DNA from 2 places in the Rothia sp. HMSC069C04 genome. Region 2 is predicted to be linked to the other one. Evidence: predicted binding sites of a transcription regulator. Region 2 holds the regulator's gene; the other holds the start of a gene.
What was found. Region 2 encodes HspR, which represses chaperone genes until heat shock. Its sites were predicted from a motif close to AAGTTGAGTCNNNNNGACTCAACTT; they were not measured.

Region 1 (7,938 bases), on a different contig from region 2:
CAGCACCAATATCGGTACCCAAAGCCACATTCTCCTCACGATCCTCATCCTCGCGGTGAGACAGCGACGGATCACAGTCACAATCCATGTAGCCGAAACGCTCCATCGCACGGTGATGCGCCGCCTCCGGCTCCATACCGCGGGCACGGTAAATGAGCTCCAGCTCGTTAGCGTCCAGATCCAAATCACCCGCCACACGCAGGGTCACCCGGGTCGGCTGGGATGCATCCAGCAGCTCACGCTGAGAACGCACCGACACGAACTCACCCGCCGCCATCGACAGCGCACCAGCCAGCAGGCCCGCAATACCCGAGAGCAGAACCATCGAGCTGGACGCGCCCGATGCGGTAATACCCATAATCAGCGCCAGATTCGAGACCAAACCGTCATTAGCGCCAAAGACCGCCGCACGGAAATTACCCGAAAGCTTCTCGCGACCATTAGTCGCCAGGGCGCGAATAATTTCCTCGTGAATTGCCTCGTCAGCCGCCATTTCCTCGGTAGCGTCTGGATCCTCAGCGTAGGGGGAGCGGGACTCGGCGCGCTGAGCCATCGCCAGAATAAACACCGAACCGAAGTTCTTCGCCAAGAACTGCAACACCAGAGATTGCATGGACGGGCGCACGTGCACATTCGCGTGCTCACCGAGCATGTCACGCCAATGCTGCTGGTGACGCTTTTCTGCCTCGGCAACCTGCAGCAAGATTTCGCGGTCGGTGCCCTCGGCGCGGCGAGCCAGGTAGCGGTAGATGCGCGCCTCCGACTCCTCATCAGCCAGGTAGCGGCGCCAACGCTTAATCTGCGCGGGGGAGGGGGAAGTAACCGCACTGTGGCGGGTCGGCTTGTGCTCGGTCGCCTCAGCTACGGTCCTTTCAGTCTCGGCCGCGTCAGCCTGAAGCTTCTCGGTCTGCTCGCCGTACGTGTCTTCGCCGTGCTCGTGCGTCGCGTGCGTGCTCATATCTCTCTTTCCGCCGGATGCGGGTCGCTCCGGGTATCTCCCGGGTGCTCAACCATGCGTTCAAGTCTGTGCGTTCTGTGTTAATCAGTGAACCACTGTAGAGCACTCCGAACAGAAAATCTAGGACGGCCTAACCCGGTGTTATTGTTCGCCTCAACGTACTTTGTGATACCGCACGGACGAGGACTCAAGCGCCGGGAAAGGTAAAAGTGTCGGGAAGAAGCGGGGCATCTTCGAGCATAAAAAGCCGGGCGGGTGCACCCTCCATAAGGAAGCGCACCCGCCCGGTTCGTGACTCTAAAAGCTAATACCTATATGACGTGCCGCCATAGGTAGGCTGTCGTTTAGAGGCTACGACGTAGATGGTTGCAGCTTAGATGTTGCCTTCGCCGTTCTCCAGGAACGCGCGGATGAACCACTGGAACTTCTCCAGCTCGGCGGTCTGACCGATCAGCAGGTCCTCGGTGACGGGGTCGGACTCGCCAGCGAACGCGATCGCCTTGCGGTGAGCCTCAATCACGCGGGTGTAGACGTCGTTCAGGGCGTGCAGGTGGTCAGCAACGCGTGCGCGGCCGACGGGGTAGTCCTCGACGGTGCGCTGTGCGACCAGTGCGCCAGCCAGGCCGTTGGGGGTTGCGCCCAGGGTTGCCATACGCTCTGCGATGGCGTCGACGAACTCGCGGACGGTGTCGACCTGGGGGTCAATCATTTCGTGAACGGCGATGAAGCCGGGGCCGGTCACGTTCCAGTGAGCGTGCTTCAGCAGCAGGTGCAGGTCGTTCAGGTCGTGCAGACGTGCCTGGAGAACCTCGGAAATGCCCTTGCCTTCTTCGAGGGTCAGGCCGGGTGCGGTGTAGTTTGCGAATGCCATGATGGTCTCCTTCATGATGCTGTGATGCTTGTGGTTCGGTGGGATTTGTCGCCCCGCCGAATCGTTATTATGAGTAAATCATTTTAAGGAACCATTGTCAAGGTTATTTTGAGTAATTCGTAATAAATTGTCATCTATGTGTCGCGCCGCACTTAAAAGCTCCTGCCCAAACGTGCCAGCCCCAAACGCCCGCGTGGCTCACCGCCCAGGCGCACACAAAGGGTGGGATGCGCGATATCTCATCTTGTGCATCCCACCCTTTACGGTGAAGTGTATTCAGTTCTCTGTAGAGCTTTCAGTCTGCAAACTACGCGGCTACGCCAGCGCGCGAACCGCCTCCAGGGTCAGCTCCTCATGCTTGAGGCGCACGGTACCCAGCTCCGCCGGAACCTCCAGCTCGCCCGGCACAACAATGACACGCATACCCGCCGCGGTTGCGCTACGCACGCCCGAAGGGGAGTCCTCAATCGCCACGCACTGAGTCGGATCAACACCCAGACGCTCCGCTGCCAAAAGGTACGGCTGCGGGTCCGGCTTGGGGTGAGTGGTCTCATCGTTACCAATAATGACCGAGAATGTGCCCTCGGGAGCCGCGTTTGCGGTACGGCGCGCTACGGAAGTGGTCGCATTGGTGACGATAGCCGCCGGAATCTGCGCCTCGCGAACCTCCGAAAGGAAACGCTCAATACCGGGCAGGAACTCTACCGGCTGGTGCGCCAGGGCGTCATGCACCTTCGCCACAAGACGTTCATTAATCTCTTCGTCCGGCAGATCCACGCCGCGCTCGCGCAGGCGATCCAGAGTGAACTGCATGGACAGACCCAAGCAATCGAGGGTGTCCTGCTCGGTCCAGGTGCCACCGAAATCTGCGGCGAGAGCAACCTTAGCGGCAGCCCATACGGGTTCGGTGTCAACCAGGGTTCCGTCGTGGTCGAAGAGAATGGCGGCGGGGAAGGTGTTCGTAGTCGTCATGTCATTAAGCCTACCGGTTTATTTCTGAGGCGAGCGTAGGACAGTGTCCCCAATCGTCACCAAAAAATCTGTGCCCGCGTTCTGGGGGTTCTTGGCGATAGTGAGCAGCGCATTGGCAACGTCCTCACGGGCAATCGTCGGAATGCCCGGAACGCGTTCGACACTCGCCATGTTAAATACCTTCACCCCGCCCCTACCGGGCTTATCGGTCAGCCTGCCCGGATGCGCCCGCGAAATATACGGCTGATATTCGGCAACCAGGGCGTCCGCCTTAACCTTGTCGGTAAAAATGCCGCGCATGATGACCTTGCATACCAGGCGCATGGGCAGGGACGCGGTCCGTACCGTATCGCCCACACCGTAGGCGCTCATCAGAACGCAATGCTTCACGCCTGCGCCCGTGACCGCCTCCATGATGAGGGGCAGGCGCTCCTGCATGAACGTGGAGGAGAGAAACTCTCGTACCGTGGCTTTCTGGCCCAGGATGCTGACCATCACGTCTTGCCCGGAGGATGCTGCGGCGAGCTGCTCGGCATCGTTCAGGGCTCCCGGAACGATAGTGAGATTTTGGTGCGCTCCCAAAAGTGTTAGCGCCTTGTCGGGGTTGCGCACGTAGGCGGTGACGGTGTGCCCCTCCTCTAGGGCTTTGCGGGTGAAGAGGTAGCCGGTGCGGCCGGTTGCGCCTATAACCAGTATTTTCATGTGGGTCCCCATTCGTGACTGTGATTGTTGTGGGAGCCCGCAAGCGCCCAGCCTCGCAAGTACCCAGTCCGGTCAGTATAACAATGCGGTTTTGACTGGGGCTTTTGTCCGGGGCTTTTGTTTGGGGGTCAGGGGTGTGAGGTGGGGTGAGGTGGGGTGAAAAATATGAAAATTTTTTTGCAGGAGGCTTGCGAAACATAATTGAGTGGAGTAGACTCAAGTTATGTAATGCAGGGGCGCATAGGATAAGCCCCTCGAAATGCGAAAGGAACATCATGGACAACAAGTTCACGACCAAGAGTCAAGAAGTTATCTCGGCGGCAAATACTAATGCTCAAACCGCCGGTAACCCCACTATTGAAACCGCGCACATCCTCAAGGCCCTCATGGACCAGCGCGAAGGCGTCGCCGTAGCAGTCCTCAAGGCTGCAGGCCTGGATGTGGACGCTATCTCCGAGGCGGCATCCGCTGAAATCAAGAAGCTGCCGAAGGCATCCGGTGCCTCCGTGCAGAACGCCTCCCTCAGCCGTGCCGCGCTCTCCGCTCTGCAGGCGGCACAGACCCGCGCCCAGGGCTTCGGAGATACCTACGTTTCTACCGAAATGATTCTGCTCGGCATTGCCAGCGGCACAGATAGCACCGCTGAAGCAATGCACAAGCTCGGCGCTACCGCAGAGCTCATTGCACAGACCATCCCCACCGTCCGAGGAGACCGCACCGTGGACACCCCCGACCCCGAAGGCACCTTCCAGGCGCTCGAAAAGTACGGTACCGACCTGACCGCTATTGCCCGCGCGGGCAAGCTTGACCCGGTCATCGGCCGCGACTCTGAGATTCGCCGCGTTGTGCAGGTGCTTTCCCGCCGTACCAAGAACAACCCCGTGCTGATTGGTGAGCCCGGCGTCGGTAAGACCGCCGTCGTGGAAGGCTTGGCACAGCGCATGGTTTCTGGCGACGTGCCCGAATCCCTGCGCGGCAAGACCCTCATCAGCCTGGACCTGGGCTCCATGGTCGCAGGCGCAAAGTACCGCGGTGAATTCGAGGAGCGTCTGAAGGCTGTCCTCGAAGAAATCAAGAAGTCCGAGGGTCAGATCGTGACCTTCATCGACGAGATTCACACCGTCGTCGGTGCGGGCGCGTCCGAAGGCTCCATGGACGCAGGCAACATGCTCAAGCCCATGCTTGCCCGTGGCGAGTTGCGCCTGATCGGTGCCACCACCCTGGACGAGTACCGCGAGAACATTGAGAAGGACCCCGCACTGGAGCGCCGCTTCCAGCAGGTGTACGTGGGCGAGCCCAGCGTAGATGACACCATCGGTATTCTGCGCGGCCTGAAGGAACGCTACGAGGCACACCACAAGGTGCAGATCGCTGACTCCGCGCTGGTTGCCGCAGCAACCCTGTCCAACCGTTACATTCCCTCCCGTCAGCTGCCTGACAAGGCAATTGACCTGATTGACGAGGCAGCATCCCGCCTGCGCATGGAAATTGACTCCGCACCGGAGGAAATCGACCAGCTGCGCCGCGCCGTGGACCGCCTCACCATGGAGGAACTGGCACTTGCCGACGAGACCGATCCCGCATCCGTGGAGCGTCTGGAAGCGTTGCGCAAGGACATGGCTGACAAGAAGGAACAGCTCGACGCCCTCAACGCTCGTTGGGAGGCCGAGAAGGCTAGCCTGAACCGTGTGGGTGACATCAAGACCCAGATTGACGAGCTGCGTTCCCGCGCAGAGGTTGCACAGCGCGAGGGTAACCTCGCCGAGGCATCCCGCCTGCTGTACGGTGAGATTCCCGCAAAGCAGGCTGAGCTGGAAGAAGCACAGCGCGCCGAGGACACCGCCAAGAGCGAGTCCATGGTCTCCGAAGAGGTCACCGCGGACGATATCGCCGAGGTGATTTCCTCCTGGACCGGTATTCCCGCAGGTCGCATGATGCAGGGCGAATCCGAGAAGCTGCTCGAAATGGAGAAGCGCATCGGTGCCCGCCTCATTGGTCAGGAAGCCGCAGTGGTTGCCGTCTCTGACGCTGTGCGCCGCGCCCGCGCCGGTATTTCCGACCCGAACCGCCCGATTGGTTCCTTCCTGTTCCTGGGCCCGACCGGTGTTGGTAAGACCGAGCTGGCTAAGGCACTGGCTGAGTTCCAGTTCGATGACGAGCGTGCCCTGGTGCGCATCGACATGAGTGAATACTCCGAGAAGCACACCGTTTCTCGCCTGGTCGGTGCCCCTCCCGGATACGTCGGCCACGAAGAGGGCGGTCAGCTGACCGAGGCTGTACGCCGTCGCCCCTACTCGGTGGTCCTGCTCGACGAGGTTGAGAAGGCACACCCCGAGGTCTTCGACATCCTGCTGCAGGTACTCGATGACGGCCGCCTGACCGACGGCCAGGGCCGCACCGTGGACTTCCGCAACGTCATCCTGATCCTGACCTCGAACCTCGGTTCGCAGTACCTGGTCAACCAGGACCTGCCCTTCGAGGAGCGCTCCGAGAAGGCACTGGAGGTTGTGCACCAGGCATTCCGCCCCGAGTTCCTCAACCGACTGGACGACATCATCATGTTCCAGCCCCTGTCGGCTGAGAACCTGGGCCAGATTGTGGGCCTGCAGATCAAGAGCATGGCTAAGCGTCTGGAGGACCGCCGCCTCACCCTGAACGTCACCCCCGCCGCCCTGGAGTGGCTGGGTAAGACCGGCTACGACCCGGCATTCGGTGCCCGCCCGCTGCGCCGCCTGGTACAGCGCGAGATTGGCGACCGCCTGGCTCGAGGCATCCTCTCCGGTGCAATCCACGACGGCGACACCGTGACCGTGGATGTGAACCCGGACGTTGCCAGCGACGGTCTGTCGGTGACCTCCGAGCGTGAGCAGAAGGCTGAGAACTAAACCGGTCTGCTGGGCGGACTTAGCCCGTGGCTGAGTTTGCACATTCGAAACCATACGAAATAGGCTGTGGGGTACCCTCGAAAGGGGGTGCCCCACAGCCGTTTAACGCGTTAGAACCGCGCTGAACCGCACTAGTACACAGAGCATTGAGGAGAAGAATGGACCGCTGGACTGACCACCAGAACTTCGCCGCCGCCGGTGAGCAGCGCGAAGAAATCGCCTCCGTGCACCGTGCCGCAATCCGCTCGATTCAGCGCGTTGTCTCTGAGAACGCCACCCCGCACGACGAAGAATACGCCTCCGCGGGTATTGCCGAGCTACTCAAGGCGGGTAAGGTTCTCGTGCTCACCGGCGCGGGAGTAAGCACCGAATCCGGCATCCCCGACTACCGCGGACCCGGCGGTTCCCTGCACGACCACCGCCCCATGACCTACCAGGAATTCCGCTACGATGACGCCGCCCGCCAACGCTACTGGGCGCGCTCCTACGTGGGTTGGCGCCGCATGCGCCGAGCCGAACCGAACCGCGCCCACTATGCGCTCGCCGAGCTGGAGCAGCTGGGTGCCGTGAGCGGCGTGATTACGCAGAACGTGGATGGGCTGCACGCCCGCGCTGGAAGCTGCCGCCTGCTGGCACTGCACGGTGACCTCTCCCGTATTGTGTGCCTGGACTGCGGGCAGGACGAGAGCCGCGAAAGCCTGGATGCACGCCTGGACGCGGCGAACCCCGGCTACCTGGCGCGCCTTGAAGACGAAGAGCTGCGCGTGAACCCTGACGGTGACGTGGAGCTGGACGAGCGCTATATTCGCGATTTTCAGATGGTGCCCTGCATCGCCTGCGGTTCGACCCGCCTCAAGCCGGATGTGGTGTACTTTGGTGAGTCCGTGCCCGCCGAACGTAAGGCGCTCAAGGACGCCATGCTCGCTGAATGTTCGGCGCTGCTGGTGGTGGGCTCCTCGGTGGCGGTTATGAGTAGCTACAAGATTGTGTTGGAGGCTCTGCGTGCCGGCAAGCCGGTCGCTGTCATCAATGGCGGCCCCGGTCGTGCGGATGCGAAGGCTACCTACCTGTGGCGCACCGGCGTGGGTGAGGCGCTGGAACTCATGCTCGACGCCGTTGACGTTTAAGGTTGCTGGAGTCGTTGCAGAGGTCTAGGCTGCGCTGTTTTCCAGTGAATGCTGTTTCTCTAGCGAATTTTGCCGCGCGTGCACTGACCTATAGCTGGCCCGTCGTTAACTGCACGAAAGTGCTATTTTGTGTTGCAAGTCATTGCAAATAGCCCCTGGACAGGCGGATACACCCAGAGCGCGGGGATAAAATGATGGGATGGACATTCGACACACTATCACTCGCTTCGGTGCCACCGCCCTGATCGGCTGCGGTCTGGCGGTCACCGCAATCCCCGCAACGTTCGCTCAGAACGGTGAAGAGTCCGTCACCCACGTCTACTCCGACAAGGCGACTTCCCACATCTCTGAGGTCTGGTACAAGGGCGAAACCCTGAAGATTACCGGCGAAGGCTTCCTGACTCAGGACGGCACCTCCGGCTC
Region 2 (7,813 bases):
AAGGGTTAGCATAAGCATAAAAGAAATCCACTCGTATTTAGCGTACGTAAATTCAGTTGCCGTAAGATGAATTGCAAGACCAATGTCGCGGTCCATCAACATTATGTTTTGAATTAATATAAACGTGAAGGATATTGCAATGATTATTGGCACTAACTGTGATGCGGATTTAAGCTTTTCGAAGGGGGTTTGAGGTTGTATTTTTTCTTTATTGAGAAAGTCTCTGTTGATTGATCGATTCTCTATTTTATGGATTTTTTGATAGAAAGTATAGATTAATGTAGGTAGAAGGGGTATTAGGGTAAATAATATTATAAAGAGATGGTACGCGCTAGGAATTTCGGGCTCACCGAGAACTATGGTTACTGATAAGTAGGCGAATAGAGGGGGGAAGAAAAAATTCATGGCCTGTATAAATGTATTAATGTTTATATCGATTTTATCTAGATATTTTTTAAAAGCTCGCCAAATCGAAAAAATAGTTTTTGGAAAAATTATACATAGAGCCATAGGGGTTAAGATGAGTGTAATAAGTGTTGAAGCATTAAATGGGATTTTAAAGTGAGAGACATTAATATATATAATTCCTAAAGTTAATGCTGTAGCGATTGACGAGAGTTTCCAATCTATATTATTTTCTGATTTGCCAAGCAAGTGTGTCTTCTGAGGGGAGTGGGAGGGTCTGTGAATTCTATTTATGAAGGGTCTGCGAAATCTATTCGAGGTTTTCTGCAGTGGGGCTTTTTGCGTGGGCATTGGCAATTCCTGTCTGCTTTGAGAGGATATGGTTGTAACCAGCATACGGTAGGCGGGTAGGCTCAAGCCACAGGTGAAGGTTAGAATTACGGACCGGACAAGCGGAGATACCTCCATAGAGTGAGCGATGGAGCTTGCAAGCGGGTTCGCCATATACAAGAGGAGTGAATCTCTGATATCTCAGGTGGGTGCCCGTAGTTGAGATGTCTGCACGAAGCGCACCCCTAGCAACGCTGCTAGAGGCCTAGCTTCCCGGCTCAAAAATCGCGCCTAAAAATCGCCTCGCACACCCTATATAAGGTGCCCTCGCGCCACCTTCCGGCACCTCTCACACTCCCAATTTTCGGGTTTTCACCCCCTTTTTTTAAAGATTTTTAAAAAATTTTTCGCCCAATCATCCCGGCACAGTCCGCCGTGCGCTGAATCGCCTCACCGTACCCTCGCCAAGCCCGAAAACCCCGGAATTTCGCGGCAAAACCGCCCGTCCGCGCCCCACCACCGCCCCAAAAGTCGCCCGCAAAACACCCCTCCAGAACCTTAAAAAACCCGTCCCTCACACACCTCCGCGAAAAAAAGTTGAGTAAAGTTCGCTCAACCCTATTGACACACCCTCTGAGAGGGTGCATACTTGAGTACACAAGGCTCAAGGAAGCCGCGCAGACCACCCCACACGGGCGGCACGCGCAGCACCGACCGCCTCCAAAACTTTCAAACTAACCCGCCTCGCATTAGAAGAAGCGGGGCACTAACACCTAAGGAGTGAATAAACATATGGCACGTGCAGTAGGTATTGACCTCGGTACCACCAACTCGGTCGTAGCAGCACTGGAAGGTGGCGACCCGGTCGTCATCGCTAACGCAGAGGGCACCCGCACCACCCCCTCCGTCGTCGCATTCTCCAAGGACGGCGAGGTTCTGGTCGGTAGCGTCGCAAAGCGTCAGGCAGTAACCAACGTCGACCGCACCATCTCCTCCGTCAAGCGCCACATGGGCACCGACTGGACCACCGAGATCGACGGCAAGAAGTACACCCCGCAGGAAATCTCCGCTCGTATCCTCATGAAGCTGAAGGGCGACGCAGAGGCATTCCTGAACGACACCGTCACCGACGCTGTCATCACCGTCCCGGCATACTTCAACGACGCTGAGCGTCAGGCAACCAAGGAAGCCGGCGAGATCGCAGGCCTGAACGTCCTGCGTATCGTCAACGAGCCCACCGCCGCAGCACTCGCATACGGCCTGGACAAGGGTAAGGAAGACGAGCTCATCCTGGTCTTCGACCTCGGTGGCGGTACCTTCGACGTCTCCCTGCTGGAAGTCGGCAAGGACGACGACGGCTTCTCCACCATTCAGGTTCGCGCAACCAGCGGTGACAACCGCCTCGGTGGCGACGACTGGGACCAGCGCGTAGTCGAGTGGCTGCTCGCACAGGTGAAGGCAAACACCGGCGCAGACCTGTCCAAGGACAAGATCGCTCTGCAGCGTCTGCAGGAAGCAGCTGAGCAGGCTAAGAAGGAACTGTCCAGCGCAACCAGCACCAACATCTCCCTGCAGTACCTGTCCGTGACCCCCGAGGGCCCCATCCACCTGGACGAGAAGCTGACCCGCGCAAAGTTCGAGGAACTGACCCACGACCTGCTCGAGCGCACCAAGAAGCCCGTGCTCGACGTCATCAAGGAGGCCGGTGTGTCCATCTCCGAGATTTCTGAGGTCATCCTGGTCGGTGGCTCCACCCGTATGCCCGCCGTCGCTGAGCTCGTCAAGGAGCTCACCGGCCGCGAGCCCAACAAGGGCGTGAACCCCGACGAGGTCGTGGCAATGGGTGCAGCACTGCAGGCAGGCGTTCTGAAGGGCGACCGTAAGGACGTTCTGCTGATTGACGTCACCCCTCTCTCCCTCGGTATCGAGACCAAGGGCGGCGTGATGACCAAGCTGATCGAGCGCAACACCGCAATCCCGACCAAGCGTTCCGAGACCTTCACCACCGCAGAGGACAACCAGCCCTCCGTGACCATTCAGGTCTTCCAGGGTGAGCGTGAGTTCACTCGCGACAACAAGAACCTGGGTACCTTCGAGCTGACCGGCATCGCCCCCGCACCCCGTGGCGTGCCCCAGATTGAGGTCACCTTCGACATTGACGCAAACGGCATCGTGCACGTCTCCGCAAAGGACAAGGGCACCGGCGCTGAGCAGTCCATGACCATCACCGGCGGTACCTCCCTCTCGAAGGACGACATCGACCGCATGGTCAAGGACGCAGAAGCACACGCTGAGCAGGATAAGGCACGCCGCGAGGCTGCTGACACCCGCAACGCAGCCGAGTCCGTCGCATACTCCGTCGAGAAGCTCCTGAAGGAGAACGGCGACAAGCTGCCCGAGGACGTCAAGACCTCCGTTCAGGGCGACGTCGACGAGCTGAAGAAGGCACTCGAGGGCGACGATGACGCAGCAGTGAAGTCCGCATTCGAGAAGCTGCAGGCATCCCAGTCCAAGCTGGGTGAGGCACTCTACGCAGCAGCACAGGCTGAGGCATCCGAGTCCAAGCCCGCCGCTGATGAGGACGTTGTCGACGCCGAGGTTATCGACGAAGACGAGAAGAAGTAATCATGGCTGAGCAGGAAAACACCACCCCCGACTCGCTGGAGGAGGCATTCAACGCCCCCGCAGCGGAAGGCCACCCCGAAGCTGAATCGGTCGAAACCGCCGAAGAAGCTGCGGAAGCCGTCGAGGCTGAGCTCCAGGACGCCGTAGAAGCAGAATCTGCGGATGCGGCACTCGCCGCGGAGCGCCTGGACTCCCTGCTTCGCCTGCAGGCAGAGTTCACCAACTACAAGAACCGCACCGCCCGCGAAAAGGAGCAGCTGCGACTCTTCGTAATCAGTGACCTGGTCGGCGCACTGCTGCCGGTGTTCGACGACATCGACGCCGCACGCAAGCACGGCGACCTGCAGGACGGCCCCTTCGCCTCCATCGCCGCGAAGCTCGAAGAGCTGCTCGGCAAGCAGGGCGTGGAGCGCTTCGGTGAAGTAGGCGACGCCTTCGACCCGAACATCCACGAAGCTGTACTGCAGCAGCCCACCGACGAGGTGGCCGAGGATCATGTCTCCATGGTTCTGCGTTACGGCTACCGCGTGAACGACCGCGTGGTTCGTACCGCTCAGGTGGCTGTGGCTGTCGCACCGTAAGGTGGTCGGCTCAGCAATGGCTGAATAACTAACGACGGGCGGGTGCTCTCCCTGGTGGGGGAGTGCCCGCCCTGTTGTTTGCCTAAGCTGTTCTGCCGGGGTTGCTATACCGGCGTGTTGGCGCGGGTTTTGGCGAGCTGTGGTGGCGGCGAGAAGGCTTGTAGGGGTGCTATTTTTTGGGCTCAGCCCTTTCAAAATTGAGTCAAGTAGACTAAACTTTTATATAGAGTATTAACACAAGCACGCGGTGCCCCTGCAAGCCGTCCCGTAACCGAGGAGGGCGGCGCATCACCGCAGAAGGAGAAACACAACATGGCAAGTGAAAACTGGCTAACCGACGACTTTTATAAGGCACTGGGTGTCAGCGAAGACGCAAGCGAAAGCGACATCAAGAAGGCGTACCGCAAACTCTCCCGCAAGTACCACCCGGACCTGAACCCCGGCGACGCCGCAGCAGAGAAGAAGTTCAAGGAAATCTCGGAAGCATACGACGTGCTCTCCGATAAGAAGCAGCGCGAAGAGTACGACCAGATCCGCCGCTACGGCGCATCTGGCATGGGCGGATTCGGAGGCGGCGGCTTCGGCGGTGGCAGCTACACCGGCTACCCCGGCGCGGACGCATTCGGCGGCTTCAGCAACGGCGGCGCAGGCATCAACATTGACGACCTGCTCGGCGGCCTCTTCGGCGGTAGCGCCGGCGGCTCCCGACGCTCCGCAGGCTTCACCAGCGCCGACTTCGGCGGCGCACAGCACGCAGCCCCCGAAGAAAGCACCACCAGCACCCGCATCAGCCTCGCCCAGGCATACACCGGCGCGACCGTGACCGTGTTCCTGCCGGACGGCTCCCATACCGAGGCACGCATCCCTGCAGGCATTAAGGACGGTCAAAAGGTCCGCCTGCGCGGCAAGGGCCTGCGCGGTGGCGACCTGAAGGTCACCGTGCGCGTCTCCGATGACTCCGTGTACTCGCGCGAGGGCAACAACCTGGTTATGCGCGCACCCGTCACCCTCGCCGAGGCCGTCGACGGCGCAGTGATTGAGGTGCCCCTGCCTGACGCATCCACCGTGAAGTTGCGCCTGGCACCCGGTCAGGTCGGCCGCCGACTGCGCGCTAAGGGCCGCGGCTTCAAGGCTAAGGGCGGCGACGGCGACCTGCTGGTCATCCCCGAAATTGTACTGCCCACCGAGCTGAGCGCAGAGGCACAGGAAGCATTCGATAAGTTCGTAAAACTGGCACCGCAGGAGAACCCGCGTAAGGATCTGTTGAAGAAGGCGAAGTAAACCATGGCATCTCGAGAATCATCATCTAAGTCCCGTAGCGGCAAGCCGTTGCACAGCGTGGACCTGCCGGTTTTCGTGATTTCTGTGGCGGCTGAGCTGGCGGGCATGCACCCGCAGACCCTGCGCCAGTACGACCGTATCGGCCTGGTTCAGCCTTCGCGTGCGCCCGGTAAGGCGCGCCGCTATTCGCAACGTGACGTGAACCGTCTGCAGCAGATTCAGCAGCTCTCGCAGGAGGGCGTCTCCCTGGAGGGTATTCGCCGCATTATTGAGCTGGAGTCCCTCGTGGAGGAGCAGCAGGAGCAGATTGCGGCGCTGCAGCGTCAGGTTGAGGATGCGAAGGTGAAGCTGGGCTTGGCGGAGCGCGTGTTCGCTGCCGGTACCAGCGGCGACGTGGTGCATATTGCCCGCGGTACCCGCCCGGCGCCTCGTCAGCGTTCTTCGGCTGTGGTGCTGTACCGTCAGCGTCACCAGCCGGCTACGGCGGATGATACGAAGCCGCAGCGCTAAACCGGCTAAACCCGCTACACTTGGATAAACGGCTCGGCTGTTCTAGCTCATTCGCGCTAGTCAGCCACCCATATAGGCTTGTGCGTCTTTGTGTATACGCCGCGTGAGGGAGGTTGACTTCCTCCTCCTTGCGAACAAAGAGGACTCCTGCCAGCCGCATACCCTACAGGTATGCGGCTCTCGGTGGGTTAACAGCGTCAACAGCAACAGCACCCGCAAGCAGGCGTCTTACGTCCCTCTTCTGTTCGTTTAAACTCTCCGCAAGTCCTGCGGCGAGCATAATATTCACACACGCATTAGCATCTCGATCTAAGCGCATACCACACTTGGTACACGCCCATTCACGGATATTCAGCGGCTTTCTACCGCCCGGCTCACCACACACAGAACACAGCTGCGACGTGGGGGCAAACCGGTCAGCAAAGACCACCATGCGATGACGTTCATCAGCCTTCTCTTCTATCAGACGGCGTAATAAACCCCATGAGGCATCCAATACCGACTTACCTAAACGGGTACGCGACAGACCAGCCACATTCAGGTTCTCCAGGGCGATGACTTGGTTCTCGTCCACCACCTTGTTTGCTACCTGATGCGCGTAATGGCTCCTTGTATTGCGTACCTTGGCGTGAGCTTTGGCTAGGCGGATGCGTTGCTTTTCGTAGCGGTTGCTACCGCGCTTTTTACGGGAGAGCTGACGTTGAAGCGTAGCAAGACGTGCCGCTGCCTTCTTTAAAGGGCGGGGGTTCTCAAAGAACACCCGTTCACCCTCAGAATTGACAGCTACGGCCAGGCGATTCAGGCCTAGGTCAACACCGACAGCGTATGCAGAAGGCTCCGGTATCTGAATATTTTCAGCAGGCACATCCACAACAAATGAGACATAGTACTTCCCATCCGGCTCACGAATGAGTGTGACTGAGGATGGCTCAGCAGGTAGAGGGCGTGACAGCACGAACCGCACATTTCCAATTTTGGCCAAGCGCACAAAACCGACTCGATGAGTTGTTTCATGCACTATAAACCCGGAGTTCTTCGTAAACCTTGCTGACTGGCGGTGACTGCGCTTTTTAAAGCGCGGTGCATGAGCGCCGCGTTTACCTTTGCGCTGGCCAGTGACAGTAGCAAAAAAAGCCTTATAGGCTTTATCCAAGTCACGTAAGGCTTGTTGTAGGGGTACGGAGGAGACCTCACTCAGCCAGAATCGTTCCTCGGTTTTCTTTAACGCAGTCAGGCGTGCGGACAGTTCAGCGGCTGAAGGTTTAGTGCCGGTGAGCCGGTAGGTCTCTAGTGCGTGGGCTAAAGCGTCGTTGTAGGTTACGCGCACGCATCCAAAGAGTCGGGCAATAGGTTCGACCTGGCCCGGTTTTGGGTATGCGCGGTATCGGTAACGCTTCAACATAACATCTCCATTATATACTTGGTGTCATGGCAGATAATGCAGACATTCGCACTGGAAGACAAGCTATCTGGGATCTTCATGTCCAGTTGGTGTTTGTAACTAAATACCGTCGATATGTCTTCACAGATGACATGTTGAAAACCTGTGAAAACATCATGCGGGACGTATGTAAAAACTTCGGCGCAACCTTGGAAGAGTTCAGCGGAGGGGCCAATCACGTTTACTTGCTGGTGGGATACCCTGCAACAGTTGCTGTTTCCAAGTTGGTCAATTCCCTCAAAGGTGTTTCCTCGCGTATCTTACGGCGAGATTACGCGGATGAGATTGCCCCTTACCTGTTGGATGGGCATCTGTGGTCACGCTCGTATTACGCAGGCTCTGCTAGTGGTGCTCTATCGCAAGCCGCGCTAACCGGCTACACTGGGATAAACAGCCCGGCTGTTCTAGCTTGTCTAGGCTAGTCAGCTACTTATATAGACTTGTGCGTCTTAGCGTCATACGAAGCGAGGGAGGGTAGACCCCCGCCCCGCATGCACTTGGACCCACACACAAGGAGGTGAGGCTCCCCGAACGAACGGGGAGCCTCACCTGCTTGGTTATATAGTTGGAGATAGCATAGTTGGACTAACAAGTTCGGGGTATTGAGATGGAAGAGGGGTTGGCAGAGTGAAAAATTTGT

Region 1: the regulator HspR is predicted to act here: its motif matches at 3,702-3,726, upstream of clpB (ATP-dependent chaperone ClpB).

The regions. Positions count from the first base shown of each region.
Region 1 covers NZ_KV810736.1:509,458-517,395, reverse strand. Annotated here, with positions in the region: gene HMPREF2879_RS04785 (VIT1/CCC1 transporter family protein) at 1-958, opposite strand, end outside; gene dps (DNA starvation/stationary phase protection protein Dps) at 1,332-1,829, opposite strand; gene HMPREF2879_RS04775 (HAD family hydrolase) at 2,145-2,801, opposite strand; gene HMPREF2879_RS04770 (NAD(P)-dependent oxidoreductase) at 2,820-3,503, opposite strand; gene clpB (ATP-dependent chaperone ClpB) at 3,779-6,388, shown strand; gene HMPREF2879_RS04760 (Sir2 family NAD-dependent protein deacetylase) at 6,547-7,515, shown strand; gene HMPREF2879_RS04755 (excalibur calcium-binding domain-containing protein) at 7,715-7,938, shown strand, end outside.
Region 2 covers NZ_KV810742.1:285,552-293,364, reverse strand. Annotated here, with positions in the region: gene HMPREF2879_RS09345 (hypothetical protein) at 1-756, opposite strand, end outside; gene dnaK (molecular chaperone DnaK) at 1,528-3,360, shown strand; gene HMPREF2879_RS06290 (nucleotide exchange factor GrpE) at 3,363-3,941, shown strand; gene HMPREF2879_RS06285 (DnaJ domain-containing protein) at 4,254-5,222, shown strand; gene HMPREF2879_RS06280 (heat shock protein transcriptional repressor HspR) at 5,226-5,732, shown strand; gene HMPREF2879_RS06275 (RNA-guided endonuclease InsQ/TnpB family protein) at 5,896-7,134, opposite strand; gene tnpA (IS200/IS605 family transposase) at 7,161-7,595, shown strand.